4 regions of the Anoxybacillus sp. LAT27 genome follow, and region 4 is predicted to be linked to each of the others. Evidence: predicted binding sites of a transcription regulator. Region 4 holds the regulator's gene; each other region holds the start of a gene.

Region 1 (7,663 bases), on a different contig from region 4:
TAAATACAATTTATAATCGAATAAACAGTAAAAAAGAAATTTTAACCAAATAACAGCAAAAGAGTAGGACAAGCCTCCTACTCTTTTATTATACGTCATTTTATGGTAAAGTAAAAACAAGGATGAATAAAAGGAGTGGGAAACTTGGAACAAGAAAATCGACAAAAACAAGAGCATGGAGAAAAAAATAAGAGAAACCTTAAATCATTAATTAAAAACTACTCTCAAGAAGGATATATCGCTGAGAATATCACTCCTTATCAAACTGGTTACCCTGATTTTGACAAAAAACAATTTAAAATAGATCATCTTATCACTTTTGATGACGGTGAAGTTTGGGGAATACATACAACATCAACAATTCGTACTGATCGCGCAAAGCAAATACAGTGGGATGCATACCACATAAAACAAATCAATCAAAACGTAAAAAAATATATTTAGTCTTTCCAGAAGGTCTTGATTACAATAACCAACAACAAGCATTAAGCTACCAGCGAAAAATTAGAGAGAAAAAGATGTATTCAGCTATTGATGATGTTTTGAGCTTGAGTGAATTAGAACGATTTATAGAATCAAAAGGCTTAGAAAATGAAAAAATCGGAAAAAGAAAAGCGATGGAAGGAAAAAACTTCGAAAAACAAATCGCATCTCTTTTAAATCACCCGTCAAACGTTGAAAAATGGAATCAATCAAGCGCAACAGAAGATGGTTATTTTTATCCAACATTTCAACAAATCATGAACTTAATCGGTATATCAAAAAACGAGAAAATAATAAAAATAAAAGCAACAAATAAAATCCCAAAACTTGAAACCGGTGGGCAACCGAAGACAGATATCCTACTTGCCATTACGACAGATAGACGTTCAGAAGAAATATTCACATTTAGTTGCAAACGCTCAAGTGCAACGTATGTTTCCATTCACGAATACACCGCTGAAAGCTTTATTGAAGTGTTAGGTATAAAAGATAAAAAACTACAAGAAGCTTTTCGAAAATTACAAGAAGTTGGAGGTTTTACAAAACTCAAAGAACGATATGACGATCTCTATAAAATAATGGAAACTGAACTCCCTAAACTCAATAAAAAATTAGCACAATGGGCTTATGCAGGAATTGGCGGCTATGGAGATCCGAAAATTCATTGGGCAAATTATATCATTGTTTTCAAAAATGATACCAAGGCACTTGAAATGGAAAAAATAGATGTTTATATTACGAAGATATTACAAAATGTAGAAGGACAAATGGGTACTTCTTTTCAATGGACCTATCCATCTAAGAAAAAAGGAAAAGCCATACAGCTAAAAGGAAAGATTACTTAATTTTTATACAATATACGATGAATAAATATATTGCGTATGTGCACATCGTTAAGAAGAGACAAGGTGTCCTCCTTGCTTTCGGGACACCTTTTTCTCATTTTATTAGGCTTTTTCAGCTTTTACAACGATGCGGTCGTCTTCTACATCGATATGGATTGCGCGTACATCTTGTTCATCAAGCAATACATCAGCAATTTGATCTTCGACGTGTTCTTGTATGACGCGACGGAGTGGACGAGCACCGAACGTTGGATGATAGCCGAGTTCGGCTAATTTTTCTTTCGCTTTGTCGCTAATCGTCATTGTGATATGTTGTTCATCAAGCGTACGTTGCAACTCCGCAAGCATAAGGTCAACAATTTGTAACATATGCGTTTTTTCAAGCGGTTTAAATTCGACAATGGCATCGAGACGGTTTAAAAATTCTGGTTTAAAGTATAGACCGAGACGTTGGAGCAAGTCGCCCTCAACGTTCGTACCAGCATTCGATGTCATAATGATGACCGTATCTTTAAAGCTGACAGTACGACCTTGGCTATCTGTTAAACGACCGTCTTCTAAAATTTGCAAGAACATATGTTGTACATCTGGATGCGCTTTTTCCATTTCGTCAAGCAAGATGATGCTGTAAGGGTTGCGGCGCACTTTTTCTGTTAATTGACCGGCTTCTTCGTGACCAATGTAGCCAGGAGGTGCACCGATCAGTTTGGCGACCGCATGTTTTTCCATATATTCGCTCATATCTAAGCGAATCATCGCGTCTTTCGATCCGAACAATTGTTCAGCAAGCGTCTTTGACAATTCTGTTTTACCGACGCCTGTTGGACCGACGAATAAGAACGAACCGATCGGACGGTTTTTCGCTTTTAAGCCGGCGCGGCTTCTACGAATCGCTTTTGCGATTTTTCTCACCGCTTCTTCTTGACCGATTACTTTTTTCGCTAAGTTTTCTTCTAAATGTTTCATTTTTGCTTGTTCATCAGATTGTAATTTACCAACTGGAATTCCTGTTTTTTCTTCAATTATTTGTTGAATGTGAATGACATCTACAACAGGTTGTTCTGCTTGTCCGTTTTGTTGTAATTGTTTTTCAAGCTGCAATTCTTCGGTGCGCAATTTTGCCGCGAGTTCGTAGTTTTCTTCTTGTGCGGCTTTTTCTTTTTCTTTTTTGATTTGTTCGAGACGTTGTTCGATCGCTTCTTTATTTGTCGGTGTCGCTTTTAAGCTCACTTTTGAACCCGCTTCGTCTAACAAGTCAATTGCTTTGTCAGGAAGAAAGCGGTCTTGAATGTAGCGATGTGACAACGTAACGCAGGCGCGAATCGCTTCATCTGTATATTTCACTTGATGGAATTGTTCGTATTTTGGCTGAATGCCTTTTAACATGTCGATGGCTTGTTCGATTGTTGGTTCGTGAACGAGAACAGGCTGGAAACGACGTTCAAGCGCCGCGTCTTTTTCGATTTGACGATATTCTTTTAATGTTGTTGCGCCGATGATTTGTAATTCCCCGCGAGCAAGCGTCGGTTTTAATATGTTGCTTGCGTCCATCGAACCTTCGGCTGAGCCTGCGCCGACGAGTAAATGAATTTCGTCAATGAACAAAATGACGTTTTTCCGTTGTTGCAATTCGGCAATTAATTGTTTCATTCGTTCTTCAAATTGACCGCGAATGCCTGTATTCGCAACGAGTGATGCGACGTCAAGCACGTACACTTCTTTATTCAATAATTTCGTAGGAACAGACCCTTCGGCAATTTTAAGCGCTAATCCTTCGACGATCGCTGTTTTACCGACGCCCGGTTCACCGATTAATACCGGGTTATTTTTGTTGCGGCGATTTAAAATTTCGATGACGCGTTCAATTTCTTTTTCACGTCCGATAACCGGATCGATAAGCCCCGCTTTCGCAAGTTGTGTTAAGTTGCGACCGAATTGATCAAGCAATCCGTTTCGCTTCGGTTGTTCTTGTTGTATTTGTTGCTCGATATGGGAATGTTCTGTAAGCGGTGCGAAAAAGTCGGAGAACCATTGGTCGAGACGATCGAAGTGGAATCCTGCTGGCACTTTTAATTGTTGTTTTTGCTTTGCATAGCATGCATCGCAAAGGTGTAATTGTTGTTTTTCGTTGTTCACTTGTACGTGTAAAAAGATGTTTGCTTCATTTTGTTTACATACTTGGCACATCATAGGCACCAACCTCCTTTGACTTTGACTATATTTGATCTTTCTGTCTTTATTATAATTTGACCTTCTTTGACTTTCAAGGCCTTTTTTAAAAAAAATAAAAAAACATGATAGAAAATGCCCTATCATGTTTTCTTCAACCCATTCATCAAAAACTGAATCGTCCGCTCGATCTCTTGTTCATCATCCCACGGATAATCCGGCATGATTAAAAAACGGGTCGCTAAAAATCCCGCAATCGTTGTGATTGTCAACCGAATAATCGTCTCAGGAGGGAGTTGCGCCAACTCCCCTTTTCGTTGGAAATGCTCGACAATTTGTTTAAACTTGTCATACACATGATTCGTAAAAATCGTTTGAAACTGCGTTTTAATATCGCTGTGAAACGCCATCTCCTGCCAAAACACACGCACAGCCGGCAAATACGTTTTCACAAATTCATACCGATTTTGAAAAATGGCGCGCACAAACTGTTCGTAATGTTCATACTCATTTTCAAACACATCTTTGACAAATTTTTTTGCGAAAAACGGCGCAACGGATTGAAATAACGTCGGTTTGACAATGGCAAGCAACAAATCTTTTTTCGTTTTATAATGGCGAAAAATCGTTCCTTCAGCTACACCTGCCCGCTTGGCAATTTCGCTCGTGGACGTAGCCGCGTATCCTTTTTCCGCAAACATTTCAATTGCTGCTTGTAAAATGTTAATTTGTTTTTCACTTAGCTGTTGTTCTTCGACATTGAGTAAATCAAACAACCATTTTCGTTCGTCCATCATCATCCTCACAACTTTCGATATTTCTTTAATGCTAATACATTTAATATCATAAATAAGAGCGAAAAGCCAACTAAAACGGACACATCGAACGAAATCGCTTCCCAACCTTTGCCGCGAATCATAATTTCTCTTAACGCATCCGCTCCGTAATATAACGGCATCGCAACCCCAATGGAACGAAGCCACGGTTCCATCGTATCTAAATTAAACAGTCCAGAGAAAAACACTTGCGGAACGACGACGAGCGGGATAAATTGAATCATTTGCAGCTCGTTGTTCGCAAATGCGGACAATAACGTCCCTAAGGTGAGCGCCGTCATCGCTAATAAAAACGTAACGAGTAGCACATAACCGAACGAGCCTTCCATCATCATGTTTAAGACGTGAATCGCAAATAAAGAAATGAAGCTCGCTTGAATCGTTGTAAAGATGCCAAAGCCGATGACGTAGCCGATGACGATTTCCCATCGCTTTAATGGCGTTGCAAGTAGCCGCTCCAGCGTGCCGCTCGTCCGCTCGCGCAAAAACGATACTCCGGCAATTAAAAAGACGAAAAAGAAAATGAAAAAGCCGATGAGTACGGGGCCGAAATTATCAAATAACGCCATATGTTCTGAGCCGTACATATATACCGTATCAATCGTTAACGTTTGTTTCATCGGCGGCATAAGCGTCTGGGCTGCTTTTTGCACCGTCATCAACACCTGTTTGCTGACGGACGGATCGCTTCCTTCAAGCGTGATGCGCAACGTCATTTTGTCCATTTCAATAAACGCGTCGATTTGTTGTTCGTCCAGTTTATCCATCGCTTTCTTTTTTGTCATTGTCGTCACATGTGCATCTGTTTCTTGTAATGCGTCGGCAAGCTGTTGCGGTACGTTTGAATCAATCGCAATTTCCGGTTCGTACGTCTCACCATTAAACACTAAGTCCATTAAAAACAATACAAACATCGGTGCGATAATCATTAACGCAAGCGTGCGTTTATCGCGAAAAAACTGACGAATAATGCGGACGACAATCGCTTGTATTCTCATGATTGCATCCCTCCAAAATGTAAAAATGCTTGTTCAATCGTTAATGCCCCTGTTTGTTTCTTTAATTCATCTGGACTGCCGACGGCAATCAACCGTCCGTCGCGAATCATCGCGAGCCGCATACATTTGTCCGCTTCGTCCATTACATGCGTCGTCACAACGATCGTCGTTCCTTTTTGGCGAATGCGTTCGAGCTCTTCCCAAATCGCTTGGCGAAGAAGCGGGTCGATGCCAACGGTCGGCTCGTCTAAAATGAGCACTTCTGGTTCATGTAAAAGCGCCGCCGCGAGTGATAACCGCCGTTTCATTCCACCGGAAAATTGATGAACGGCTTTTTTCATATCGTCCGTTAAATTGACAAGCTCCAACACTTCTTCGATGCGATCTTTTCTCTTTTTTCCTTTTAGCCCATAAATCGATGCGAAAAAATGTAAATTTTCAAGTGCGGTGAGCTCCCCGTATAACGCATCGGATTGCGCCATAAAGCCGAGGCGCGCCATCGTTTGTAAGTTGGGCATGCGCGTACCGAGCACGTGAAGCTCCCCTTTTGTCGCCGTATCAATGCCTGCGATCATTTTGACAATCGTCGTTTTCCCAGCGCCCGATGGGCCGAGCATACCGAAAATTTCTCCTTTGTTTACGGTTAAAGACACATCATGAATAACTTCTTTCTTATGAAACTGCTTATGCACGTGCTGTAATTGAATGACCATCATCTTCCCTCGCTTTCATAAAAATGAGTGATTACTCACTTTTATTATATGTGTTCGTTGTGCCCTTTGTAAATATGTGCTAAAAAATTTTTCGTTGACGAAAAGAAAAGATTTTTGTACGATAGTAACGTCAATTGCATACGAAATCTTTCTCGTCAACTAAGATGAGATAGAGGTCGCGGCAAATAATAGTAGTTTCATGGAGACGCAGAGACGTCGATGAAGTGAGATGAAAGGATTTGTCGCCGAAGTTTATAGCGTGCTCTGGCGCTATAAGCTGGGCCTGTGGCCGAATAGGTGCAGGACTGTCATCGCGCATGCGGTGGAGAGCTATCGATCTTAAGTTTGATGCGGATGTGTCATATATTGTGCACCCGTTGAAAACTTAGGGTGCACTTTTTTATTTATCACGCCCGCTTTCAACAGCGCTCTACCGCTTCGCCATTATATTTCCGCTATTATATTATGCATGAAAGGATGAACAACATGAAACAACAAAAACTCGGCTTTTGGTTATTGACGGCGCTCGTTGTCGGGAATATGGTCGGCTCCGGCATTTTTATGCTTCCTCGTTCACTTGCAGAAGCGGCAAGCCCTGCTGGCGTGTTGCTCGGTTGGCTATTGACGGGCGCGGGCGTACTTATGATTGCGATAATTTTTGGCAACTTAGCGATTCGTAAACCTGAATTAAACGGCGGACCGCAAATTTATGCGAAAGAGCTGTTTCCAAAAGGCTCAAACGCATCCGTTTTGTCCGGCTTTATGTCGTCTTGGGGATATTGGATCGGAAACGTCGCAGGAAACGTAGCGATCATTACGACGTTTGCTAGTTATTTATCAACGTTTTTCCCTATTTTAACGAGCGGACATGTCGTCTTCTCTGTTGGCTCATTTACATTAAAACTTGGCAATCTGCTCACGTTTCTCGTCTGCACCGCACTGTTATGGATGATGCATGCGATCATTTTACAAGGAGCAGAAAGTGCCGGAAAGTTGAACTTTGTCGCAACGGCAACGAAAGTGCTCGGCTTTTTCCTTTTTATTGTCATCGCGTTGTTTGCGTTTGAAAAAAGCTATCTCCAACCGTTTGTTGCTCCGCGTTACGATGAAGCAGGTCATACGCTCGGATTGCTTTCGCAAATTAACAACGTCGCGTTAAGCACGCTTTGGGCGTTTATCGGCATTGAATCAGCGATCGTTTTTGCTTCGCGTGCCCGAAAACAAAGCGATGTCAAACGCGCAACGATTGTCGGACTATTCATTGCTTTAGCCATTTATATTGGCATTAGCGTACTTGTGATGGGACTATTAAAACAAGAGGCGCTTATTCAGTCTGAAAAGCCGCTTGTTGATGCGATCGGTACTGTATTAGGTCCAATCGGAGCGCAGCTTTTGGCAGGACTTGGTTTAATTAGTTTAATCGGCTCAACGCTCGGCTGGATTTTTTTAAGTGCCGAAGTGCCGTATCAAGCAGCAAAACAAGGATTATTTATTCGTGCCTTTTTACAAGAAAACAACAAAGGCATGCCGCGTTTTTCTTTAATCATCTCAAATATGATTGCCCAATTATTTATTTTTTCAACGATTTCAAACTCAATGGCGGCCGCATTTGATTTCGT
Region 2 (7,663 bases), on a different contig from region 4:
CAGAGTATAAAAAGCTTGGCGTTCCTGGTGAAAAAGAATTGGGGGGACGCGGCGTTTCGTATTGTGCGGTATGTGACGGAGCGTTTTTTAAAGGCAAAGAGCTTGTCGTTGTCGGTGGAGGGGATTCAGCCGTTGAAGAAGGTGTGTATTTAACACGTTTTGCAAGTAAAGTGACGATCGTTCACCGTCGCGACCAGTTGCGTGCGCAAAAAATTTTACAGCAACGAGCGTTTGCGAATGAGAAGGTTGATTTTATTTGGAATCATACAGTCAAGCAAATTAACGAAAAAGATGGTCGTGTCGGCAGCGTGACGCTCGTTCATACACAAACAGGGGAAGAGCGTGAGTTCCCATGTGATGGCGTGTTTATTTACATCGGTATGGTGCCGCTAACAAAGCCGTTTGCTTCACTTGGCATTACGAACGAAAACGGCTATATTGAAACGAACGAATTAATGGAAACGAAAGTGCCTGGCATTTTTGCAGCAGGGGATGTGCGTGAAAAGTCGCTTCGTCAAATTGTTACCGCAACAGGTGACGGAAGTATTGCGGCACAAAGCGCCCAACATTACGTAGAAGAATTAAAGGAAAAGCTTAACATTCAGTAATGAAAACGTAATGTGGCTTTAATTGAACTGTAACACGCTTGAAACAATAAAAGAGTATGATAAAAGTAAGTAATTGACCCCCTTTTTATATATACTTGTTGGCACGGGCTTTCGTCCCGTGCTTTCTTTTTGTTACGGTTATGAAAACGTTTCAAAATTTATACTTTGTGACCGTTTGTAAGAAATAGTATAATGAAAAAAATATATTCATTATTGAGGTGAACGGACGTTGCAACGAGTGACGAACTGTGTATTAGTGAAAGACGGACACGTTCTTTTGTTAAAGAAACCTCGGCGCGGTTGGTGGGTAGCGCCGGGGGGGAAAATGGAACAAGGAGAATCAGTACGGGAAGCTTGTGTGCGAGAATATCGTGAGGAAACAGGTATTTATTTGAAAAACCCAAAATTAAAAGGGGTATTTACGTTTGTCATGAAGCGAGGAGAAGAAGTCGTTTCTGAATGGATGATGTTTACGTTTTTTGCGGAACATTTTGATGGCGAAAACGTAGTACAATGTGAAGAAGGGGAGCTCGCTTGGCATCCAATTGAACAGATTCCAACGTTGCCGATGGCGCCAGGCGATTATCATATTATTGATTATGTCATTAAAGGAACGGGAATGATGTACGGCACGTTTACGTATACAGAGGAATTTGAATTGTTATCGTACCGACTAGATCCGAGTTGAAGAAAGGAGAGAGGGCGATGAGCACAGGTTCAGCACATGTTCATATGGTGATTATTACAGGGATGTCGGGAGCAGGAAAAACGGTAGCGATCCAAAGTTTTGAGGATTTAGGCTATTTTTGTGTCGATAATTTGCCACCGACGTTGTTACCAAAGTTTCTTGAATTAATTCGAGAGTCAGGAAATAAAATGAATAAAATTGCTCTCGTCATGGATTTGCGGAGCCGTGATTTTTTCGATCGTCTTTTTGCAGCGCTCGATGATTTGGCAGAAACATCGTGGGTGACGCCACAAATTTTATTTTTAGATGCAAACGATACGACACTTGTTAGCCGTTATAAAGAAACGCGGCGCTCGCATCCGCTTGCTCCAAGTGGATTGCCACTTGAAGGAATTAAGTTGGAGCGCCAGTTGCTCGAGGAATTGAAAGGGCGCGCGCAAATGATTATCGACACATCCAACTTAAAACCGCGCGAACTGCGCGAAAAAATTGTTCAAACATTTGCGACACCAGCTACGACAACGTTTTCTGTCAATGTTGTTTCATTTGGCTTTAAATATGGGTTGCCGATTGATGCGGATCTCGTCTTTGATGTTCGTTTTTTACCGAATCCGCATTATATCGAGCATATGCGTCCGAAAACAGGACTAGATGAGGAAGTATCATCTTACGTTTTGAAATGGACGGAGACGCAAAAATTTATTGAAAAAGTAACGGATTTACTTTCGTTTATGCTTCCACATTATAAGCGAGAAGGAAAAAGTCAAGTCGTCATTGCTATTGGATGTACAGGTGGACAGCATCGTTCTGTAACGTTAGCGGAGTATATCGCACGTTATTTTGCTGACGAATATACAACGCATGTATCACATCGAGATATTGCAAAAAGAAAGGATACGCACCGATGAAAAAAATTGTTGTCATTGGCGGGGGCACAGGGCTTCCTGTTTTGCTTCGGGGGCTCAAACAATATGATGTCGATTTGACAGCGATCGTCACCGTTGCAGATGATGGCGGAAGCTCGGGGAGATTACGTGATGAACTGGATATGCCTCCGCCCGGAGATATTCGTAACGTACTTGCGGCTCTTTCTGATGTAGAACCACTCATTATCGAATTGTTTCAACATCGATTTGAAAACGGGAACGGGTTATCCGGTCATTCGCTTGGCAATTTAATTTTAGCGGCGATGACGGCCATCACTGGCGATTTCGTGCATGCGGTTCGTGAAATGGGAAAAGTGTTAAATGTGCGTGGAAAAGTGTTGCCAGCCGCAAATGAAAGTGTTGTTTTGCATGCAGAAATGGAAGACGGGACGATCGTATCGGGTGAGTCAAAAATTCCGTATTCCGGAAAAAAAATTAAACGTGTATTTTTAACTCCATCAAATATTGAGCCGCTCGAAGAAACGATTACAGAATTACAAATGGCAGATTTAATTGTGATTGGACCCGGGAGTTTATATACGAGCATTTTACCGAATTTACTCGTTCCTAAAATTGGCGAAGAGGTATGTCAATCAAAGGCGAAAAAAGTATATATATGCAACGTCATGACTCAAGCAGGAGAAACGTTAAACTATACGGCGAGCGATCATGTAAAAGCGCTGTATGATCATATGGCTTGTGCATTTTTAGATGCTATCATTGTCAATAATGCGCCTATTTTGCCAGAAACGAAAGAGCGATATGCGAAAGAACTGGCGACACCGGTCATTTGTGATATGGAAGAATTAGAGAAGCTCGGTTTACAAGTCATTTGTGATGCGATCATTGATGAGCGAGATGGAACGGTGCGTCACGATACGAAAAAAGTAGCGGCGTTGCTCGTTTCGCTTCTAGCACCTCCTTCGCACGACGTATATTTATAGGAGGTGGGATCGTTGTCATTTGCATCAGAAACAAAGAAAGAATTAACGGGTATTGACGTGAAACCTTGTTGTTTAAAAGCAGAGTTGTCTGCTTTAATTCGAATGAACGGTTCCATTTCATTTTCTAACCGCCGTTTGTTGCTAAACATTCAAACAGAAAATGCCGCAATCGCACGGCGCATTTATACGTTATTAAAAAAAGGGTATGATGTAGTAGTTGAGTTGCTTGTACGCAAAAAGATGCGTTTAAAGAAAAATAACGTATATATCGTACGGGTGGTGGAAGGAACGCACGAACTATTATCAGATTTAAAAATTATGGAAGAAGGATTTTCGTTTGTTCACGTCATTTCGCCAGAACTCGTGCAAAAAAAATGTTGTAAACGTTCGTATTTGCGTGGAGCGTTTTTAGCGGGTGGATCTGTTAATAACCCAGAAACATCGTCTTATCATTTAGAAATTTTTTCGTTATATCGTGAACATAACGAATCGCTTTGTGAACTGATGAACACGAATTTTCATTTACATGCGCGCACGTTAGAAAGAAAAAAAGGGTTTATTACGTATTTAAAAGAAGCGGAGAAAATTGCAGAGTTTTTAAGCATTATCGGAGCGCATCAAGCGCTATTGCGTTTTGAAGATGTGCGCATCGTGCGCGATATGCGTAATTCTGTCAATCGTCTTGTTAACTGTGAAACAGCGAACTTAAATAAAACGATTGGCGCAGCGTTGCGACAGGTGGAAAACATTCGTTATATTGACGAGACAATCGGGCTTGATCAGCTCCCCGAAAAGCTTCGCGAGATCGCAAAATTGCGCATTGAATACCAAGATGTGACGCTCAAAGAGCTTGGAGAAATGGTTTCTGGTGGGAAAATTAGCAAATCGGGTATTAATCATCGCCTGCGTAAATTAGATGAAATTGCTGAACGACTTCGTGCAGGTCAGCCGATCGATTTTCATAAATCTTTATGAACTATGGGAGGAATGCAAAATGGTAGAAAAGCAAGTGGAAGTACGGTTGAAAACAGGGTTGCAAGCGCGTCCAGCAGCGTTATTCGTTCAAGAAGCAAACCGTTTTTCAGCCGATATTTACATCGAAAAAGATGGAAAAAAAGTAAATGCAAAAAGCATTATGGGTTTAATGAGTTTAGCGATTCATACAGGGGCAGTTATCACCATTTATGCGAATGGATCAGATGAACAAGAAGCGTTAAACAAACTTGTTGAGTATGTACAAAAAGAAGCATAAAAACAAGGCGGGAAGGCCGCCTTGTTTTTATTTTTCATCGACGCGTGTTAATACGCGGTCAATTAAACCGTATTCTTTCGCCTTTTCAGCTGTCATAAAGTTGTCGCGATCGGTGTCGCGCTCAATGACTTCGATTGGTTGTCCTGTATTTTCGGATAAGATGCGGTTTAATTTGTCACGCAAGAATAAAATGCGTTTGGCTGCAATTTCGATTTCTGTTGCTTGGCCTTGTACGCCACCGAGCGGTTGATGAATCATGATCTCGCTATTTGGCAATGCAAAACGTTTTCCTTTGGCACCTGCTGCCAGCAAAAACGCCCCCATAGAAGCTGCCATACCGATACAAATCGTCGATACATCTGGTTTAATAAATTGCATCGTATCGTAAATCGCCATGCCTGCTGTAATCGACCCACCAGGGCTGTTAATGTAGAGAGAAATATCTTTTTCAGGGTCTTCAGCGGCTAAAAATAAAAGCTGAGAAACGATTGAGTTTGCGACATGATCATCGATTGGGCTTCCTAAAATGATGATGCGGTCTTTTAATAAGCGAGAGTAAATGTCATATGCACGTTCTCCACGGCTCGTTTGTTCAATAACTGTAGGAATTAAGTTCATACTCTTCCTCCTCCGATAATTCATTTTTTATGTACTTTTATCATACAGGAAAGGTCAATAAAGGTCAAATGAAATACCTTTCATTCATATGTATTCGCCTTTGTTCTTCTGCATCCCTTCTTTCATCGTTTCCGCTTTTTTAAATTTTAAACGTCACCGCTATTGCATTTTTTTTTCTTCTTCACTATAATGGTAAGTGCATTTATCACTATGCCCTCGTAGTGTAGTGGATAGCACGAGAGATTCCGGTTCTCTTAGCGTGGGTTCGAATCCTGCCGAGGGCGTTAATTAACCCCTGCTTGCTATGCAAGCGGGGGTTTTTGTATAAAAAAATAAAGTCCGGTGTACCGCACCGGACGAATAGATGAATTTTGCGAGGCTTGCTCGCTTGTTCTATAAGAATGATAACATGCCTTCGATGCATATGCATAGTAGAAAAAACATCCAATATGTTTTTATCGTCTCTCCGTTAGAGAGATGATAAAATGAGGATGAAGGGAGATGGCATGAATGGAGATGCAATTAACGCAAAGGCAAGAGCTAAAAGTTGCGTTGACAAAAGAGCTTGTTCAAGCGATTGAACTGCTGCAATATTCAATGATCGAACTACAATCGCTTTTACATGAACAAGCGCTTGAAAATCCATTTGTTGAGTTGCATGAACGAAAACGAACAGCTACAAAGCGACGCGATCAAACGAACCGGATGAATTATATTGAAAATGTAAGCGCTTTTAATTGTTCGCTTGCTTCACATTTACATGGCCAACTCGTTGGTATGCGTGTATCCGACGAGGAGAGAAGAGCACTTGATTATTTAATTGCGTCACTTGATGAATATGGTTATTTGCATACAACAATTGCCGAGGCAGCTTGCCATCTTCAGTTAGAAGAAACGACTATATCGCGAGCACTTCATATGTTACGGTCACTTGATCCTGCTGGGGTAGGAGCGGAAAATTTGTCGCATTGTTTATATTTACAACTCATCCGTCTTCCACAAAGGGATGAGCTAGCGGAAACAATTGTGACGGAGTATTTCGAACCGTTTGTCCATAAAAAATGGAAAGAAATAAAATCGAAACTAGGTGTAGAGTTAGCGGACTTACAGCGGGTGTGGGAACTTATTCGTACGCTCCATCCACGCCCAGGAAGTTTGTATAACGATGAACAAATGACGTACATTGTCCCTGATGTCATCGTGTCATATAGTAATGGGGTGTGGAATGTAACGATAAACGAAGAAATTATTCCAACTGTTGTATGGAATGAATCGTATGAACGGAAAGTACGATCGGATGATCCGCACGTTCAAAAATATATCGAGGAAAAACGTCAACAGTTTCAATGGATCCAACGTTGTTTAATGCAGCGAGCAACAACGATTGAGCAAATTGCCTGTGAGTTAATTCATCGACAACGTGATTATTTTGAAAAAGGTTTGCTCCATATGAAGCCACTTACGATGCGCGAAGTGGCAACAGCATTAAACATTCATGAATCGACCGTCAGTCGCGCGGTGAAAAATAAATATATGCAAACGCCTCATGGTTTAATTGACATGCGCCGCTTTTTTACAAGCGGTGTTGATGAACACGCATCGCAAGAAAAAGTAAAAGGTTTAATTGCGGAATTAATTAAGCAAGAAAATGGGCAAAAACCTCTTTCCGACCAAAACATTGCTGATTTACTCGAGCAACGATACAATATTTGTGTAGCGCGGCGGACGGTCGCGAAATATCGTGAACAGCTTTGTATTCCACCGGCTTCGAAACGAAAGCAATATGCATAAAGGGGACAAAACATGAAAATCGTGTTATATTCGAAAGAAAACTGCTGTCTTTGTGATGAAGCAAAAGACATTCTTCGCGAGTTACAAGTCGAATGGGAAGAAGTAGATATTTACAAAGATGAGCGATTACTTGAACGATACCATCTTATGATTCCTGTCATTGAAATGAACGGAGACATCGTTGCGTACGGTCGCATTCACAAAGATGTCATAAGAAAGCGATTACAACAAATACGAAGCAGTTGAATAACGTTTCACTTCCTGTTACAATAAAGTTGTAGCAGGGGTGAATTTTTTTTACGTAAAGTGGGACATAATACGTCATAGCGGGACTTAAAACGTCCTGAAAAAGAAAAAGAGAGTAAAGAAGGAAGAAAAGAGCATGCGACAATGGATTGATGTTCAACGAAAATTGTTGCCTGATCTTCTCGCGATTATGCAAAAGCGATACGAAATTTTGCAGCACATCCGCTTAATGCAACCGATTGGACGCCGAACATTATCCTTAAACTTAGGCATTAGCGAGCGCGTCTTACGGTCGGAAGTGCAGTTTTTAAAAGAGCAAAATTTGCTTGATATTACAACTGCGGGCATGAGTGTTACATCGGAAGGAAACGATATGCTCATTCAACTTGAAGATATGATGCGAGAAGTACTCGGGTTAAAAGAGCTGGAAAGAAAAATAAAAAAGAAACTTCCTGTCAAAGATGTCATTGTCGTTGCTGGAGACAGTGATCGATCCCCTTGGGTGAAGAGAGAGATGGGAAGAGCTTGTGTCTCACGTATAAAACATTCACTAACGGGGAAAGACGTTGTAGCAGTAACTGGTGGAACAA
Region 3 (7,663 bases), on a different contig from region 4:
CAACGAGCGCCGTCAATAACCAAAAGCCGAGTTTTTGTTGTTTCATGTTGTTCATCCTTTCATGCATAATATAATAGCGGAAATATAATGGCGAAGCGGTAGAGCGCTGTTGAAAGCGGGCGTGATAAATAAAAAAGTGCACCCTAAGTTTTCAACGGGTGCACAATATATGACACATCCGCATCAAACTTAAGATCGATAGCTCTCCACCGCATGCGCGATGACAGTCCTGCACCTATTCGGCCACAGGCCCAGCTTATAGCGCCAGAGCACGCTATAAACTTCGGCGACAAATCCTTTCATCTCACTTCATCGACGTCTCTGCGTCTCCATGAAACTACTATTATTTGCCGCGACCTCTATCTCATCTTAGTTGACGAGAAAGATTTCGTATGCAATTGACGTTACTATCGTACAAAAATCTTTTCTTTTCGTCAACGAAAAATTTTTTAGCACATATTTACAAAGGGCACAACGAACACATATAATAAAAGTGAGTAATCACTCATTTTTATGAAAGCGAGGGAAGATGATGGTCATTCAATTACAGCACGTGCATAAGCAGTTTCATAAGAAAGAAGTTATTCATGATGTGTCTTTAACCGTAAACAAAGGAGAAATTTTCGGTATGCTCGGCCCATCGGGCGCTGGGAAAACGACGATTGTCAAAATGATCGCAGGCATTGATACGGCGACAAAAGGGGAGCTTCACGTGCTCGGTACGCGCATGCCCAACTTACAAACGATGGCGCGCCTCGGCTTTATGGCGCAATCCGATGCGTTATACGGGGAGCTCACCGCACTTGAAAATTTACATTTTTTCGCATCGATTTATGGGCTAAAAGGAAAAAAGAGAAAAGATCGCATCGAAGAAGTGTTGGAGCTTGTCAATTTAACGGACGATATGAAAAAAGCCGTTCATCAATTTTCCGGTGGAATGAAACGGCGGTTATCACTCGCGGCGGCGCTTTTACATGAACCAGAAGTGCTCATTTTAGACGAGCCGACCGTTGGCATCGACCCGCTTCTTCGCCAAGCGATTTGGGAAGAGCTCGAACGCATTCGCCAAAAAGGAACGACGATCGTTGTGACGACGCATGTAATGGACGAAGCGGACAAATGTATGCGGCTCGCGATGATTCGCGACGGACGGTTGATTGCCGTCGGCAGTCCAGATGAATTAAAGAAACAAACAGGGGCATTAACGATTGAACAAGCATTTTTACATTTTGGAGGGATGCAATCATGAGAATACAAGCGATTGTCGTCCGCATTATTCGTCAGTTTTTTCGCGATAAACGCACGCTTGCGTTAATGATTATCGCACCGATGTTTGTATTGTTTTTAATGGACTTAGTGTTTAATGGTGAGACGTACGAACCGGAAATTGCGATTGATTCAAACGTACCGCAACAGCTTGCCGACGCATTACAAGAAACAGATGCACATGTGACGACAATGACAAAAAAGAAAGCGATGGATAAACTGGACGAACAACAAATCGACGCGTTTATTGAAATGGACAAAATGACGTTGCGCATCACGCTTGAAGGAAGCGATCCGTCCGTCAGCAAACAGGTGTTGATGACGGTGCAAAAAGCAGCCCAGACGCTTATGCCGCCGATGAAACAAACGTTAACGATTGATACGGTATATATGTACGGCTCAGAACATATGGCGTTATTTGATAATTTCGGCCCCGTACTCATCGGCTTTTTCATTTTCTTTTTCGTCTTTTTAATTGCCGGAGTATCGTTTTTGCGCGAGCGGACGAGCGGCACGCTGGAGCGGCTACTTGCAACGCCATTAAAGCGATGGGAAATCGTCATCGGCTACGTCATCGGCTTTGGCATCTTTACAACGATTCAAGCGAGCTTCATTTCTTTATTTGCGATTCACGTCTTAAACATGATGATGGAAGGCTCGTTCGGTTATGTGCTACTCGTTACGTTTTTATTAGCGATGACGGCGCTCACCTTAGGGACGTTATTGTCCGCATTTGCGAACAACGAGCTGCAAATGATTCAATTTATCCCGCTCGTCGTCGTTCCGCAAGTGTTTTTCTCTGGACTGTTTAATTTAGATACGATGGAACCGTGGCTTCGTTCCATTGGGGTTGCGATGCCGTTATATTACGGAGCGGATGCGTTAAGAGAAATTATGATTCGCGGCAAAGGTTGGGAAGCGATTTCGTTCGATGTGTCCGTTTTAGTTGGCTTTTCGCTCTTATTTATGATATTAAATGTATTAGCATTAAAGAAATATCGAAAGTTGTGAGGATGATGATGGACGAACGAAAATGGTTGTTTGATTTACTCAATGTCGAAGAACAACAGCTAAGTGAAAAACAAATTAACATTTTACAAGCAGCAATTGAAATGTTTGCGGAAAAAGGATACGCGGCTACGTCCACGAGCGAAATTGCCAAGCGGGCAGGTGTAGCTGAAGGAACGATTTTTCGCCATTATAAAACGAAAAAAGATTTGTTGCTTGCCATTGTCAAACCGACGTTATTTCAATCCGTTGCGCCGTTTTTCGCAAAAAAATTTGTCAAAGATGTGTTTGAAAATGAGTATGAACATTACGAACAGTTTGTGCGCGCCATTTTTCAAAATCGGTATGAATTTGTGAAAACGTATTTGCCGGCTGTGCGTGTGTTTTGGCAGGAGATGGCGTTTCACAGCGATATTAAAACGCAGTTTCAAACGATTTTTACGAATCATGTGTATGACAAGTTTAAACAAATTGTCGAGCATTTCCAACGAAAAGGGGAGTTGGCGCAACTCCCTCCTGAGACGATTATTCGGTTGACAATCACAACGATTGCGGGATTTTTAGCGACCCGTTTTTTAATCATGCCGGATTATCCGTGGGATGATGAACAAGAGATCGAGCGGACGATTCAGTTTTTGATGAATGGGTTGAAGAAAACATGATAGGGCATTTTCTATCATGTTTTTTTATTTTTTTTAAAAAAGGCCTTGAAAGTCAAAGAAGGTCAAATTATAATAAAGACAGAAAGATCAAATATAGTCAAAGTCAAAGGAGGTTGGTGCCTATGATGTGCCAAGTATGTAAACAAAATGAAGCAAACATCTTTTTACACGTACAAGTGAACAACGAAAAACAACAATTACACCTTTGCGATGCATGCTATGCAAAGCAAAAACAACAATTAAAAGTGCCAGCAGGATTCCACTTCGATCGTCTCGACCAATGGTTCTCCGACTTTTTCGCACCGCTTACAGAACATTCCCATATCGAGCAACAAATACAACAAGAACAACCGAAGCGAAACGGATTGCTTGATCAATTCGGTCGCAACTTAACACAACTTGCGAAAGCGGGGCTTATCGATCCGGTTATCGGACGTGAAAAAGAAATTGAACGCGTCATCGAAATTTTAAATCGCCGCAACAAAAATAACCCGGTATTAATCGGTGAACCGGGCGTCGGTAAAACAGCGATCGTCGAAGGATTAGCGCTTAAAATTGCCGAAGGGTCTGTTCCTACGAAATTATTGAATAAAGAAGTGTACGTGCTTGACGTCGCATCACTCGTTGCGAATACAGGCATTCGCGGTCAATTTGAAGAACGAATGAAACAATTAATTGCCGAATTGCAACAACGGAAAAACGTCATTTTGTTCATTGACGAAATTCATTTACTCGTCGGCGCAGGCTCAGCCGAAGGTTCGATGGACGCAAGCAACATATTAAAACCGACGCTTGCTCGCGGGGAATTACAAATCATCGGCGCAACAACATTAAAAGAATATCGTCAAATCGAAAAAGACGCGGCGCTTGAACGTCGTTTCCAGCCTGTTCTCGTTCACGAACCAACAATCGAACAAGCCATCGACATGTTAAAAGGCATTCAGCCAAAATACGAACAATTCCATCAAGTGAAATATACAGATGAAGCGATTCGCGCCTGCGTTACGTTGTCACATCGCTACATTCAAGACCGCTTTCTTCCTGACAAAGCAATTGACTTGTTAGACGAAGCGGGTTCAAAAGTGAGCTTAAAAGCGACACCGACAAATAAAGAAGCGATCGAACAACGTCTCGAACAAATCAAAAAAGAAAAAGAAAAAGCCGCACAAGAAGAAAACTACGAACTCGCGGCAAAATTGCGCACCGAAGAATTGCAGCTTGAAAAACAATTACAACAAAACGGACAAGCAGAACAACCTGTTGTAGATGTCATTCACATTCAACAAATAATTGAAGAAAAAACAGGAATTCCAGTTGGTAAATTACAATCTGATGAACAAGCAAAAATGAAACATTTAGAAGAAAACTTAGCGAAAAAAGTAATCGGTCAAGAAGAAGCGGTGAGAAAAATCGCAAAAGCGATTCGTAGAAGCCGCGCCGGCTTAAAAGCGAAAAACCGTCCGATCGGTTCGTTCTTATTCGTCGGTCCAACAGGCGTCGGTAAAACAGAATTGTCAAAGACGCTTGCTGAACAATTGTTCGGATCGAAAGACGCGATGATTCGCTTAGATATGAGCGAATATATGGAAAAACATGCGGTCGCCAAACTGATCGGTGCACCTCCTGGCTACATTGGTCACGAAGAAGCCGGTCAATTAACAGAAAAAGTGCGCCGCAACCCTTACAGCATCATCTTGCTTGACGAAATGGAAAAAGCGCATCCAGATGTACAACATATGTTCTTGCAAATTTTAGAAGACGGTCGTTTAACAGATAGCCAAGGTCGTACTGTCAGCTTTAAAGATACGGTCATCATTATGACATCGAATGCTGGTACGAACGTTGAGGGCGACTTGCTCCAACGTCTCGGTCTATACTTTAAACCAGAATTTTTAAACCGTCTCGATGCCATTGTCGAATTTAAACCGCTTGAAAAAACGCATATGTTACAAATTGTTGACCTTATGCTTGCGGAGTTGCAACGTACGCTTGATGAACAACATATCACAATGACGATTAGCGACAAAGCGAAAGAAAAATTAGCCGAACTCGGCTATCATCCAACGTTCGGTGCTCGTCCACTCCGTCGCGTCATACAAGAACACGTCGAAGATCAAATTGCTGATGTATTGCTTGATGAACAAGATGTACGCGCAATCCATATCGATGTAGAAGACGACCGCATCGTTGTAAAAGCTGAAAAAGCCTAATAAAATGAGAAAAAGGTGTCCCGAAAGCAAGGAGGACACCTTGTCTCTTCTTAACGATGTGCACATACGCAATATATTTATTCATCGTATATTGTATAAAAATTAAGTAATCTTTCCTTTTAGCTGTATGGCTTTTCCTTTTTTCTTAGATGGATAGGTCCATTGAAAAGAAGTACCCATTTGTCCTTCTACATTTTGTAATATCTTCGTAATATAAACATCTATTTTTTCCATTTCAAGTGCCTTGGTATCATTTTTGAAAACAATGATATAATTTGCCCAATGAATTTTCGGATCTCCATAGCCGCCAATTCCTGCATAAGCCCATTGTGCTAATTTTTTATTGAGTTTAGGGAGTTCAGTTTCCATTATTTTATAGAGATCGTCATATCGTTCTTTGAGTTTTGTAAAACCTCCAACTTCTTGTAATTTTCGAAAAGCTTCTTGTAGTTTTTTATCTTTTATACCTAACACTTCAATAAAGCTTTCAGCGGTGTATTCGTGAATGGAAACATACGTTGCACTTGAGCGTTTGCAACTAAATGTGAATATTTCTTCTGAACGTCTATCTGTCGTAATGGCAAGTAGGATATCTGTCTTCGGTTGCCCACCGGTTTCAAGTTTTGGGATTTTATTTGTTGCTTTTATTTTTATTATTTTCTCGTTTTTTGATATACCGATTAAGTTCATGATTTGTTGAAATGTTGGATAAAAATAACCATCTTCTGTTGCGCTTGATTGATTCCATTTTTCAACGTTTGACGGGTGATTTAAAAGAGATGCGATTTGTTTTTCGAAGTTTTTTCCTTCCATCGCTTTTCTTTTTCCGATTTTTTCATTTTCTAAGCCTTTTGATTCTATAAATCGTTCTAATTCACTCAAGCTCAAAACATCATCAATAGCTGAATACATCTTTTTCTCTCTAATTTTTCGCTGGTAGCTTAATGCTTGTTGTTGGTTATTGTAATCAAGACCTTCTGGAAAGACTAAATATATTTTTTTACGTTTTGATTGATTTGTTTTATGTGGTATGCATCCCACTGTATTTGCTTTGCGCGATCAGTACGAATTGTTGATGTTGTATGTATTCCCCAAACTTCACCGTCATCAAAAGTGATAAGATGATCTATTTTAAATTGTTTTTTGTCAAAATCAGGGTAACCAGTTTGATAAGGAGTGATATTCTCAGCGATATATCCTTCTTGAGAGTAGTTTTTAATTAATGATTTAAGGTTTCTCTTATTTTTTTCTCCATGCTCTTGTTTTTGTCGATTTTCTTGTTCCAAGTTTCCCACTCCTTTTATTCATCCTTGTTTTTACTTTACCATAAAATGACGTATAATAAAAGAGTAGGAGGCTTGTCCTACTCTTTTGCTGTTATTTGGTTAAAATTTCTTTTTTACTGTTTATTCGATTATAAATTGTATTTAACGTATTTGTCACTTCCAGTCCTAGAGCATAGGCTAATAGAGGTGGAATAGCGTCACCGATTTGTTCATATCGATCTTGTTCTGGATCGGAATGAAACTTTACAAATGGCCCCTCAAATATATACCAGTCAGGAAAACTTTGAAGTCTCGCTGCTTCTCTTGGGGTTAATCCTCTATGCTGAATAGGATGTATCATTTCGTCTAAACAATGTGATGTTACTGTAAAGCTTGGAATATCTTCTCTGAGCCGTCTGTTTCTTGCACCGTATAGCTTATTTGGAAAGAGCTCTTTTCTTAAATCTTCCCTATTTTCTAAAATTAAACGTTCAGCAGCGGTTTTCATATTTTCACCTTGACGTATTAATTCCATGCGTCTGATCATTTTTTCTCGATGGTTTACGGCTTTATGAGAGGTTAATGTGTTCGGATGAAATGCCAAGTGCTCTGGGAAACCTAAAGTAATCCCTCTCATTTTAAGTAAGAAATCCCGTCTTTGCTCGGTTAGCGTATCATCCGAAAAATTAAATGTGTATTCTATTGCTTCTTCCCCCGAATGAACTTCAGGCAAATCAAATAAAGCATCTCCTACAGTAACATAAGGAAACGTTCGATCAGGTCCGTGAGTTGGGAGTGGATATCGAAATGTTGCATCGTAATCACGATTAATCCCGATTAAAAAGATGCGCTCTCTATGTTGGGGTACACCGTAATCACTTGCCTTTAGAAGGATTTGATGAGGATCACGACTAGCTAAATAAAAGGATGTATCATAAGCTGTTGATTCAAACTCATCACAAATGTTTTCAAATACAGATTTCCCGTTTGAACGTTTTGAGAATAGTCCTTTTACGTTTTCAAAAAGAACCATTTTACTTTTTACATGACGGGCAATACGCAAAATATTTAAAAACAAGTCATCTCTTTCATCTCCATCTGCTCTTTTTCCGGCCATAGAGAAACTTTCACACGGTGCTCCTCCTGTTACAATGTCCACTGAATCCACTCCGAAACGTTGCTTAAGAATTTTCGAGATCAGTTCATTCGAGACTTTGTTAATATCCCCATAAATAATAAGGGTGCGATCACT
Region 4 (7,663 bases):
CCAGGGGAGCCGCAGTGAAAAGGCCCAAGCGACTGTTTATCAAAAACACAGGTCTCTGCGAAGCCGTAAGGCGAAGTATAGGGGCTGACACCTGCCCGGTGCTGGAAGGTTAAGGGGAGCGCTTAGCGCAAGCGAAGGTGCGAACCGAAGCCCCAGTAAACGGCGGCCGTAACTATAACGGTCCTAAGGTAGCGAAATTCCTTGTCGGGTAAGTTCCGACCCGCACGAAAGGTGTAACGACTTGGGCACTGTCTCAACGAGAGACCCGGTGAAATCATAGTACCTGTGAAGATGCAGGTTACCCGCGACAGGACGGAAAGACCCCGTGGAGCTTTACTGCAGCCTGATATTGAATGTTGGTGCGACATGTACAGCATAGGTGGGAGACTGAGAAGCCTGGACGCCAGTCTAGGTGGAGTCGCCGTTGGGATACCACCCTTGTCGTACTGAGATTCTAACCCGCACCCCTGATCGGGGTGGGAGACAGTGTCAGGTGGGCAGTTTGACTGGGGCGGTCGCCTCCCAAAGCGTAACGGAGGCGCCCAAAGGTTCCCTCAGAATGGTTGGAAATCATTCGAAGAGTGTAAAGGCAGAAGGGAGCTTGACTGCGAGACCTACAAGTCGAGCAGGGACGAAAGTCGGGCTTAGTGATCCGGTGGTTCCGAATGGAAGGGCCATCGCTCAACGGATAAAAGCTACCCCGGGGATAACAGGCTTATCTCCCCCAAGAGTCCACATCGACGGGGAGGTTTGGCACCTCGATGTCGGCTCATCGCATCCTGGGGCTGTAGTCGGTCCCAAGGGTTGGGCTGTTCGCCCATTAAAGCGGTACGCGAGCTGGGTTCAGAACGTCGTGAGACAGTTCGGTCCCTATCCGTCGCGGGCGTAGGAAATTTGAGAGGAGCTGTCCTTAGTACGAGAGGACCGGGATGGACGCACCGCTGGTGTACCAGTTGTCCCGCCAGGGGCACAGCTGGGTAGCTATGTGCGGAAGGGATAAGCGCTGAAAGCATCTAAGCGTGAAGCCCCCCTCAAGATGAGATTTCCCATCGCGTCAAGCGAGTAAGATCCCTTGAAGATGACAAGGTAGATAGGTCCGAGGTGGAAGCGTGGCGACACGTGCAGCTGACGGATACTAATCGATCGAGGACTTAACTAAACACACAAGAAAAGCGGAGAACGGTTCTTGACGTAGTCAAGAAAACGTCCGACGGAGCCGAGAGCTTTTGACGAAGACGTGCGTGCACGTCGAACGGAAAAAGCGAAGGCGCAGGAGGATGTTAGTTCGAAGCTAGACATCAAGAAAAGCGAAGGCGACTGTTCTGTTATCTAGTTTTGAAGGAATTATCCTTCACGCCGAAAGAGGCGAAACGAAAGAGCATGTTTGCTCGGTGACGATGGCGGAGAGGTCACACCCGTTCCCATCCCGAACACGGAAGTTAAGCTCTCCAGCGCCGATGGTAGTTGGCGGGACACCGCCTGCGAGAGTAGGACGTTGCCGGGCAAGAAAAAGACCAAGACTAAATTGTCTTGGTCTTTTTGTTTTATATCGTGAATGCAATGGGTAAAATATATGAGAAAAAGAAGGGAATCCTTGCATTTTTGAAGAAATCCGTATATATTAAAATTAAAGTCAAATATAGTCAAAGTCAACTGGCAGAGGAGGGATTATGTGAGGAATATCTCTGATGTCATTGAGCAATATTTAAAACAAGTATTAAATATGAGCGGAAAAGATATCGTTGAGATTAAACGAAGCGAAATTGCAGACAAGTTTCAGTGTGTTCCTTCGCAAATAAATTATGTTATTAACACACGCTTTACGTTAGAAAGAGGATACATTGTTGAGAGTAAACGAGGTGGCGGTGGCTATATCCGCATAATGAAAGTGAAGACTCAAAATACTTCCCAGCTTATTGATCATTTATTGTCACTTGTTCAAGAAAGAATTAGTCAAACAAATGGAGAACATATTATTCAACGCTTATTAGATGAAAAGGTAATTTCAAAACGAGAAGCGAATATGATGTTAAGCATTATTGATCGCACGGTTTTATCTCTTGACCTTCCTCATCGTGACGAGTTGCGTGCGCGCATATTAAAAGCGATGCTGACATCGTTAAAGTATATGTAGAGAGGGTGAATACTTTGATATGTCAAGAGTGTAATCAACGACCAGCAACGCTTCATTTCACTAAAATTGTTAATGGGGAGAAGACAGAATTTCATCTTTGTGAGCAATGCGCTCACGAAAAAGGCGAAATGTTTATGTTCCCGCATCAAGGAGCTTTTTCAATCAATAATTTAATTGCTGGACTATTAAATATGGATGCATCGCTAAAAGAGCCAAAAGCTCCCTCTTTTCACAATGAACATATATTACAATGTGAGCTTTGTAAAATGACATACGCCCAATTCGTTAAAGTCGGTCGTTTTGGTTGTGCAAGTTGTTATGAAACGTTTCGTAGCCATTTACCACCTATTTTTCGAAAGTTACATGGAGGACATGTAGCGCATGAGGGAAAAATTCCGAAGCGAGTAGGAGGTACGTTGTACGTCCGTAAGCAAATCGGGCAGTTGAAACAAATGTTACAGGAGCTTATTGCTAAAGAACAATTTGAGAAAGCTGCTGAAGTGCGTGATCAAATTCGAGAACTTGAAGCAAAATTACATGCGGAAGGGGGCGCCTAATTATATGAACGAATATTTGTTTTTCCAACGCGCTCTCAGTCCATGGATGAATGAAGAGGGGCCAGATTCTGATATTGTACTTAGTAGCCGTATTCGTTTAGCGAGAAATATGAAAAAATATCCGTTCCCAACGGTATTTACAAATGAAGAAGCAATGCAAATTGTTCAGTTGTTTGAACGATTATTTTTACAAAAAAGTCTTGGTCACGTTGGCCCTTTTTTCTTATTAAAAATGAATGAATTACAATCTATTGAAAAACGTGTATTAGTTGAAAAACATTTAATTAGCCCTCATTTAGCTGAAGATTGTACGTTTGGTGCATGTTTATTATCCGAACAAGAAGAAGCAAGTATTATGATCAACGAGGAAGATCATATTCGTATTCAATGTTTATTTGCTGGTTTTCAGCTGAAAGAAGCATTGAAAATGGCAAATGCTTTGGATGACTGGATTGAACAACATATTGACTACGCTTTCGACGAAAAGTACGGTTATTTGACGAGCTGTCCAACGAATGTCGGCACAGGTTTGCGAGCATCTGTAATGATGCATTTGCCGGGTCTTGTGTTAACACAGCAAATGAATCAATTGATTCCTGCGATCAACCAGCTCGGTCTAGTTGTTCGCGGCACGTATGGAGAAGGTAGTGAAGCGTTAGGAAACATTTTTCAAATTTCTAATCAAATTACACTTGGAAAAAGTGAAGAGGATATTGTTGAAGATTTAACAGGAGTTGTTCGTCAACTAATTGAACAAGAACGAATGGCGCGTGAGGCATTAGTCAAAACTTCTAACATACAATTAGAAGATAAGGTATATCGTTCCTACGGTGTGCTAACGAACAGCCGGATCATTGGTTCAAAAGAGGCTGCCCAATGTTTATCTGATGTACGATTAGGCATCGATCTCGGATATATTACGAACGTACCAAAAACAATTTTAACAGAGCTAATGATTTTGACGCAGCCCGGCTTTTTACAAAAGTATGCTGGTGGTGCATTACGCCCGCAAGAACGTGATGTTCGTCGTGCATCGCTCATTCGTGAACGATTACACCAATGGAAGTGAATTAAAGGAGGTTGATGAAAATGATGTTCGGACGTTTTACAGAACGAGCACAAAAAGTGTTAGCATTAGCGCAAGAGGAAGCGGTTCGGTTAGGACATAACAATATCGGAACAGAGCACATTTTGCTCGGTCTTATTCGAGAAGGGGAAGGAATTGCAGCAAAAGCGCTTATGGCGCTCGGATTAGGGCCAGATAAAATTCAAAAAGAAGTTGAATCGCTCATCGGACGTGGAAACGAAGTAGGACAAACGATTCATTACACGCCTCGTGCCAAAAAAGTAATTGAATTGTCAATGGATGAAGCTAGAAAACTTGGGCATTCTTACGTTGGTACAGAGCATATTTTGCTTGGTCTTATTCGAGAAGGAGAAGGTGTAGCGGCTCGCGTTTTAAATAATTTAGGGGTAAGCTTAAATAAAGCTCGCCAACAAGTACTTCAATTATTAGGAAGCAACGAGTCTGCTTCAGGACATCATGGGGGAACAACGCATGCCAATACCCCAACATTAGATAGTTTAGCCCGCGATTTAACAGCGATCGCTCGTGAAGGCGGTTTAGACCCTGTCATTGGAAGAAGTAAAGAAATTCAACGCGTCATTGAAGTGTTAAGCCGTAGAACGAAAAATAACCCTGTTTTAATCGGGGAGCCAGGTGTAGGAAAAACGGCTATTGCTGAAGGACTAGCTCAACAAATCGTCAATAACGAAGTGCCAGAGACGCTTCGTGATAAGCGTGTCATGACGCTTGACATGGGAACGGTCGTGGCAGGTACAAAATATCGTGGAGAATTTGAAGATCGTTTGAAAAAAGTGATGGATGAAATTCGTCAAGCAGGAAATATCATTTTGTTTATTGACGAATTGCATACGCTCATCGGAGCTGGTGGCGCAGAGGGAGCTATTGATGCATCAAATATTTTAAAACCGTCTCTTGCACGTGGAGAGTTGCAATGTATTGGCGCAACAACATTGGATGAATATCGCAAATATATTGAAAAAGATGCGGCGTTAGAAAGACGTTTTCAACCAATTCATGTTGGTGAGCCGACAGTTGAAGAATCGATCCAAATTTTAAAAGGGTTGCGAGATCGTTATGAGGCTCACCATCGCGTTTCGATTTCAGATGAGGCAATTGAGCAAGCTGTGAAGCTTTCAGATCGCTACATTTCAGATCGATTTTTACCAGATAAAGCAATTGACTTAATTGACGAGGCTTGCTCGAAAGTACGTTTACGTTCGTTTACGACCCCACCAAATTTAAAAGAGCTTGAACAAAAACTTGAGGAAATTCGTAAAGAAAAAGATGCAGCGGTACAAAGCCAGGAGTTTGAAAAAGCAGCATCATTACGAGATGCAGAACAAAAATTGCGCGAACAACTTGAAGAAACGAAACGAGCATGGAAAGAGAAACAAGGTCAAGAAAACTCCGAAGTAACTGTAGAGGACATCGCAGCTGTCGTATCTAGCTGGACGGGAATCCCGGTTTCCAAATTAGCTCAAACAGAAACAGAACGGTTGTTAAAACTAGAAGAAATTTTACATTCCCGTGTGATCGGACAAGAAGAAGCTGTCAAAGCAGTTGCAAAAGCAGTTCGTCGCGCCCGTGCAGGCTTAAAAGATCCAAAACGCCCAATCGGTTCGTTTATTTTCCTCGGTCCGACGGGTGTCGGAAAAACAGAATTAGCCCGTGCGCTTGCAGAAGCGATGTTTGGTGATGAAGATGCAATGATTCGAATTGACATGTCTGAATATATGGAGAAACATTCGACATCACGTCTTGTCGGTTCACCTCCGGGATATGTTGGCTACGAAGAAGGTGGACAATTAACGGAAAAAGTTCGTCGCAAGCCGTATTCTGTCATCTTATTAGATGAGATTGAAAAGGCTCATCCAGACGTATTTAACATTTTACTACAAGTATTAGAAGATGGGCGTTTAACGGATTCGAAAGGACGGACAGTTGATTTCCGAAATACGATCATTATTATGACATCAAACGTTGGTGCGGATGCGCTGAAGAGAAATAAATACGTTGGCTTCAATGTGCAAGACGAGAGTCAACAGTACAAAGATATGAAAGGGAAAGTGATGGACGAATTGAAAAAGGCGTTTCGTCCGGAATTTTTAAACCGAATTGATGAAATTATTGTGTTCCATTCGCTTGAGAAGAAACATTTGAAAGAAATTGTTTCATTAATGGTTGAGCAATTGAAAAAACGCCTACAAGAACAACAAATCGATTTAGAGTTAACCGATGCCGCAATTGAAAAATTAGCAGAAGAAGGTTACGATTTAGAATATGGTGCACGTCCATTGCGTCGCGCGATTCAAAAACATGTTGAAGACCGTTTATCTGAAGAGCTGTTAAAAGGAACAATCGGCAGCGGACAAAAAGTTGTCATGGATGTAAAGGACGGACAGTTTGTTGTGTTGACAAAAGAGACAGTAAAATAACGAAAACAAGGTATGCTTACACGCATACCTTGTTTTTCATCATGAAAGGAATGGAGTTATGGTTAAGCGGAAAACAAAGTTCGTTTGCCAACATTGTGGATATGAAACGGCGAAATGGATGGGGAAATGTCCGGGGTGCCATTCGTGGAATGCGATGGTTGAAGAAACGGAAATAGTAAAACCACACACCCGAGCATTATTTGTGCATACAGAAGGTGGAACAACTAAACCTGTATCGATTACAACGGTGGAAACAACGCAGGAGCCGAGAATTGATACGAAGTTTACAGAATTTAACCGTGTGTTAGGAGGCGGCATTGTTCGTGGTTCTCTCGTTTTGATTGGGGGGGATCCGGGTATTGGGAAATCGACGTTGTTGCTACAGATTTGCGCTCAACTCGCAAGCGATGACTACTCCGTTTTATATATTTCCGGGGAAGAATCGGTAAAACAAACGAAGTTGCGTGCTGAACGGTTGCATGTGACAGCTAAACGTTTATACGTTTTATCTGAAACAAACTTAGAACATATTATCCAAACGGTTGACGAGATGAAGCCAGCGTTTGTCGTTATTGATTCCATCCAAACGATATATCGATCAGAAATTACATCGGCCCCAGGGAGCGTTTCACAAGTTCGTGAATGTACGGCAGAGTTAATGAGACTAGCTAAAACAAAAGGTATTGCGATTTTTATAGTTGGGCATGTTACAAAAGAAGGAGCGCTTGCAGGACCGCGCATTTTAGAACATATGGTTGATACTGTATTATATTTTGAGGGAGAGCGTCATCATACGTATCGCATTTTACGGGCAGTGAAAAATCGATTCGGTTCCACAAACGAAATCGGTATTTTCGAAATGAAAGAAATGGGGCTTACCGAAGTCAAAAACCCATCAGAAATTTTTTTAGAAGAGCGTTCGAAAGGTGCAGCTGGGTCAACGGTCGTCGCTTCCATGGAGGGAACGAGACCGGTGTTAGTTGAAATTCAAGCGTTAGTATCGCCGACTAGCTTTGGAACGCCACGTCGAATGGCGACAGGAATAGACCATAATCGCGTATCTTTACTAATGGCTGTGCTTGAAAAAAGAGTTGGTCTGCTTCTTCAAAACCAAGATGCATATTTAAAGGTGGCTGGTGGCATAAAGTTAGATGAACCTGCAATTGACTTAGCGATTGCGGTAAGCATTGCATCTAGCTTTCGAGATCAACCAACAAATCATACGGACGTTGTAATCGGGGAAGTTGGATTAACAGGGGAAGTGCGTCGTGTCTCCCGCATTGAACAGCGTGTACAAGAAGCTGCTAAACTTGGCTTTCAGCGCATCATTATTCCGAAAAGCAACATCGGTGGGTGGAACATTCCAAAAGGTGTTGAAATCATCGGAATAGCTAATGTCGAAGAGGCGCTATACTACGCATTAGGAGAAGGGAAAAATGGTCCAATATTT

The links. Region 4 encodes CtsR, which represses protease genes until heat stress. Its sites were predicted from a motif close to ATGGTCAATAAAGGTCAAACA; they were not measured.
Region 1: a site for CtsR is predicted at 3,572-3,592, ahead of LD028_RS04995 (ATP-dependent Clp protease ATP-binding subunit). Genes of this name have one in related genera too.
Region 2: a site for CtsR is predicted at 5,087-5,107, ahead of clpP (ATP-dependent Clp endopeptidase proteolytic subunit ClpP). Genes of this name have one in related genera too.
Region 3: a site for CtsR is predicted at 2,985-3,005, ahead of LD028_RS13450 (ATP-dependent Clp protease ATP-binding subunit). Genes of this name have one in related genera too.

Annotation. Positions count from the first base shown of each region.
Region 1 is NZ_JAIWYK010000065.1:7,915-15,577, forward strand. It holds gene LD028_RS04980 (DNA cytosine methyltransferase) at 1-53, shown strand, start outside; gene LD028_RS04985 (hypothetical protein) at 145-444, shown strand; gene LD028_RS04990 (MspI family type II restriction endonuclease) at 519-1,328, shown strand; gene LD028_RS04995 (ATP-dependent Clp protease ATP-binding subunit) at 1,431-3,518, opposite strand; gene LD028_RS05000 (TetR/AcrR family transcriptional regulator) at 3,641-4,291, opposite strand; gene LD028_RS05005 (ABC transporter permease) at 4,300-5,331, opposite strand; gene LD028_RS05010 (ABC transporter ATP-binding protein) at 5,328-6,044, opposite strand; lysine riboswitch at 6,207-6,385, shown strand; gene LD028_RS05015 (amino acid permease) at 6,531-7,663, shown strand, end outside.
Region 2 is NZ_JAIWYK010000423.1:52,934-60,596, reverse strand. It holds gene trxB (thioredoxin-disulfide reductase) at 1-608, shown strand, start outside; gene LD028_RS11925 (NUDIX hydrolase) at 838-1,296, shown strand; gene rapZ (RNase adapter RapZ) at 1,314-2,204, shown strand; gene LD028_RS11915 (gluconeogenesis factor YvcK family protein) at 2,201-3,166, shown strand; gene whiA (DNA-binding protein WhiA) at 3,179-4,141, shown strand; gene LD028_RS11905 (HPr family phosphocarrier protein) at 4,161-4,418, shown strand; gene clpP (ATP-dependent Clp endopeptidase proteolytic subunit ClpP) at 4,446-5,060, opposite strand; tRNA gene LD028_RS11895 (tRNA-Arg) at 5,249-5,320, shown strand; gene rpoN (RNA polymerase factor sigma-54) at 5,547-6,827, shown strand; gene LD028_RS11885 (glutaredoxin family protein) at 6,840-7,073, shown strand; gene LD028_RS11880 (sugar-binding transcriptional regulator) at 7,210-7,663, shown strand, end outside.
Region 3 is NZ_JAIWYK010000434.1:72,248-79,910, forward strand. It holds gene LD028_RS13430 (amino acid permease) at 1-46, opposite strand, end outside; lysine riboswitch at 192-370, opposite strand; gene LD028_RS13435 (ABC transporter ATP-binding protein) at 533-1,249, shown strand; gene LD028_RS13440 (ABC transporter permease) at 1,246-2,277, shown strand; gene LD028_RS13445 (TetR/AcrR family transcriptional regulator) at 2,286-2,936, shown strand; gene LD028_RS13450 (ATP-dependent Clp protease ATP-binding subunit) at 3,059-5,146, shown strand; gene LD028_RS13455 (MspI family type II restriction endonuclease) at 5,249-6,058, opposite strand; gene LD028_RS13460 (hypothetical protein) at 6,133-6,432, opposite strand; gene LD028_RS13465 (DNA cytosine methyltransferase) at 6,524-7,663, opposite strand, start outside.
Region 4 is NZ_JAIWYK010000435.1:49,896-57,558, reverse strand. It holds partial or broken rRNA gene LD028_RS13880 (23S ribosomal RNA) at 1-1,159, shown strand, start outside; rRNA gene rrf (5S ribosomal RNA) at 1,388-1,504, shown strand; gene LD028_RS13870 (CtsR family transcriptional regulator) at 1,673-2,134, shown strand; gene mcsA (protein-arginine kinase activator protein McsA) at 2,149-2,691, shown strand; gene mcsB (protein-arginine kinase McsB) at 2,696-3,760, shown strand; gene clpC (ATP-dependent protease ATP-binding subunit ClpC) at 3,781-6,213, shown strand; gene radA (DNA repair protein RadA) at 6,272-7,663, shown strand, end outside.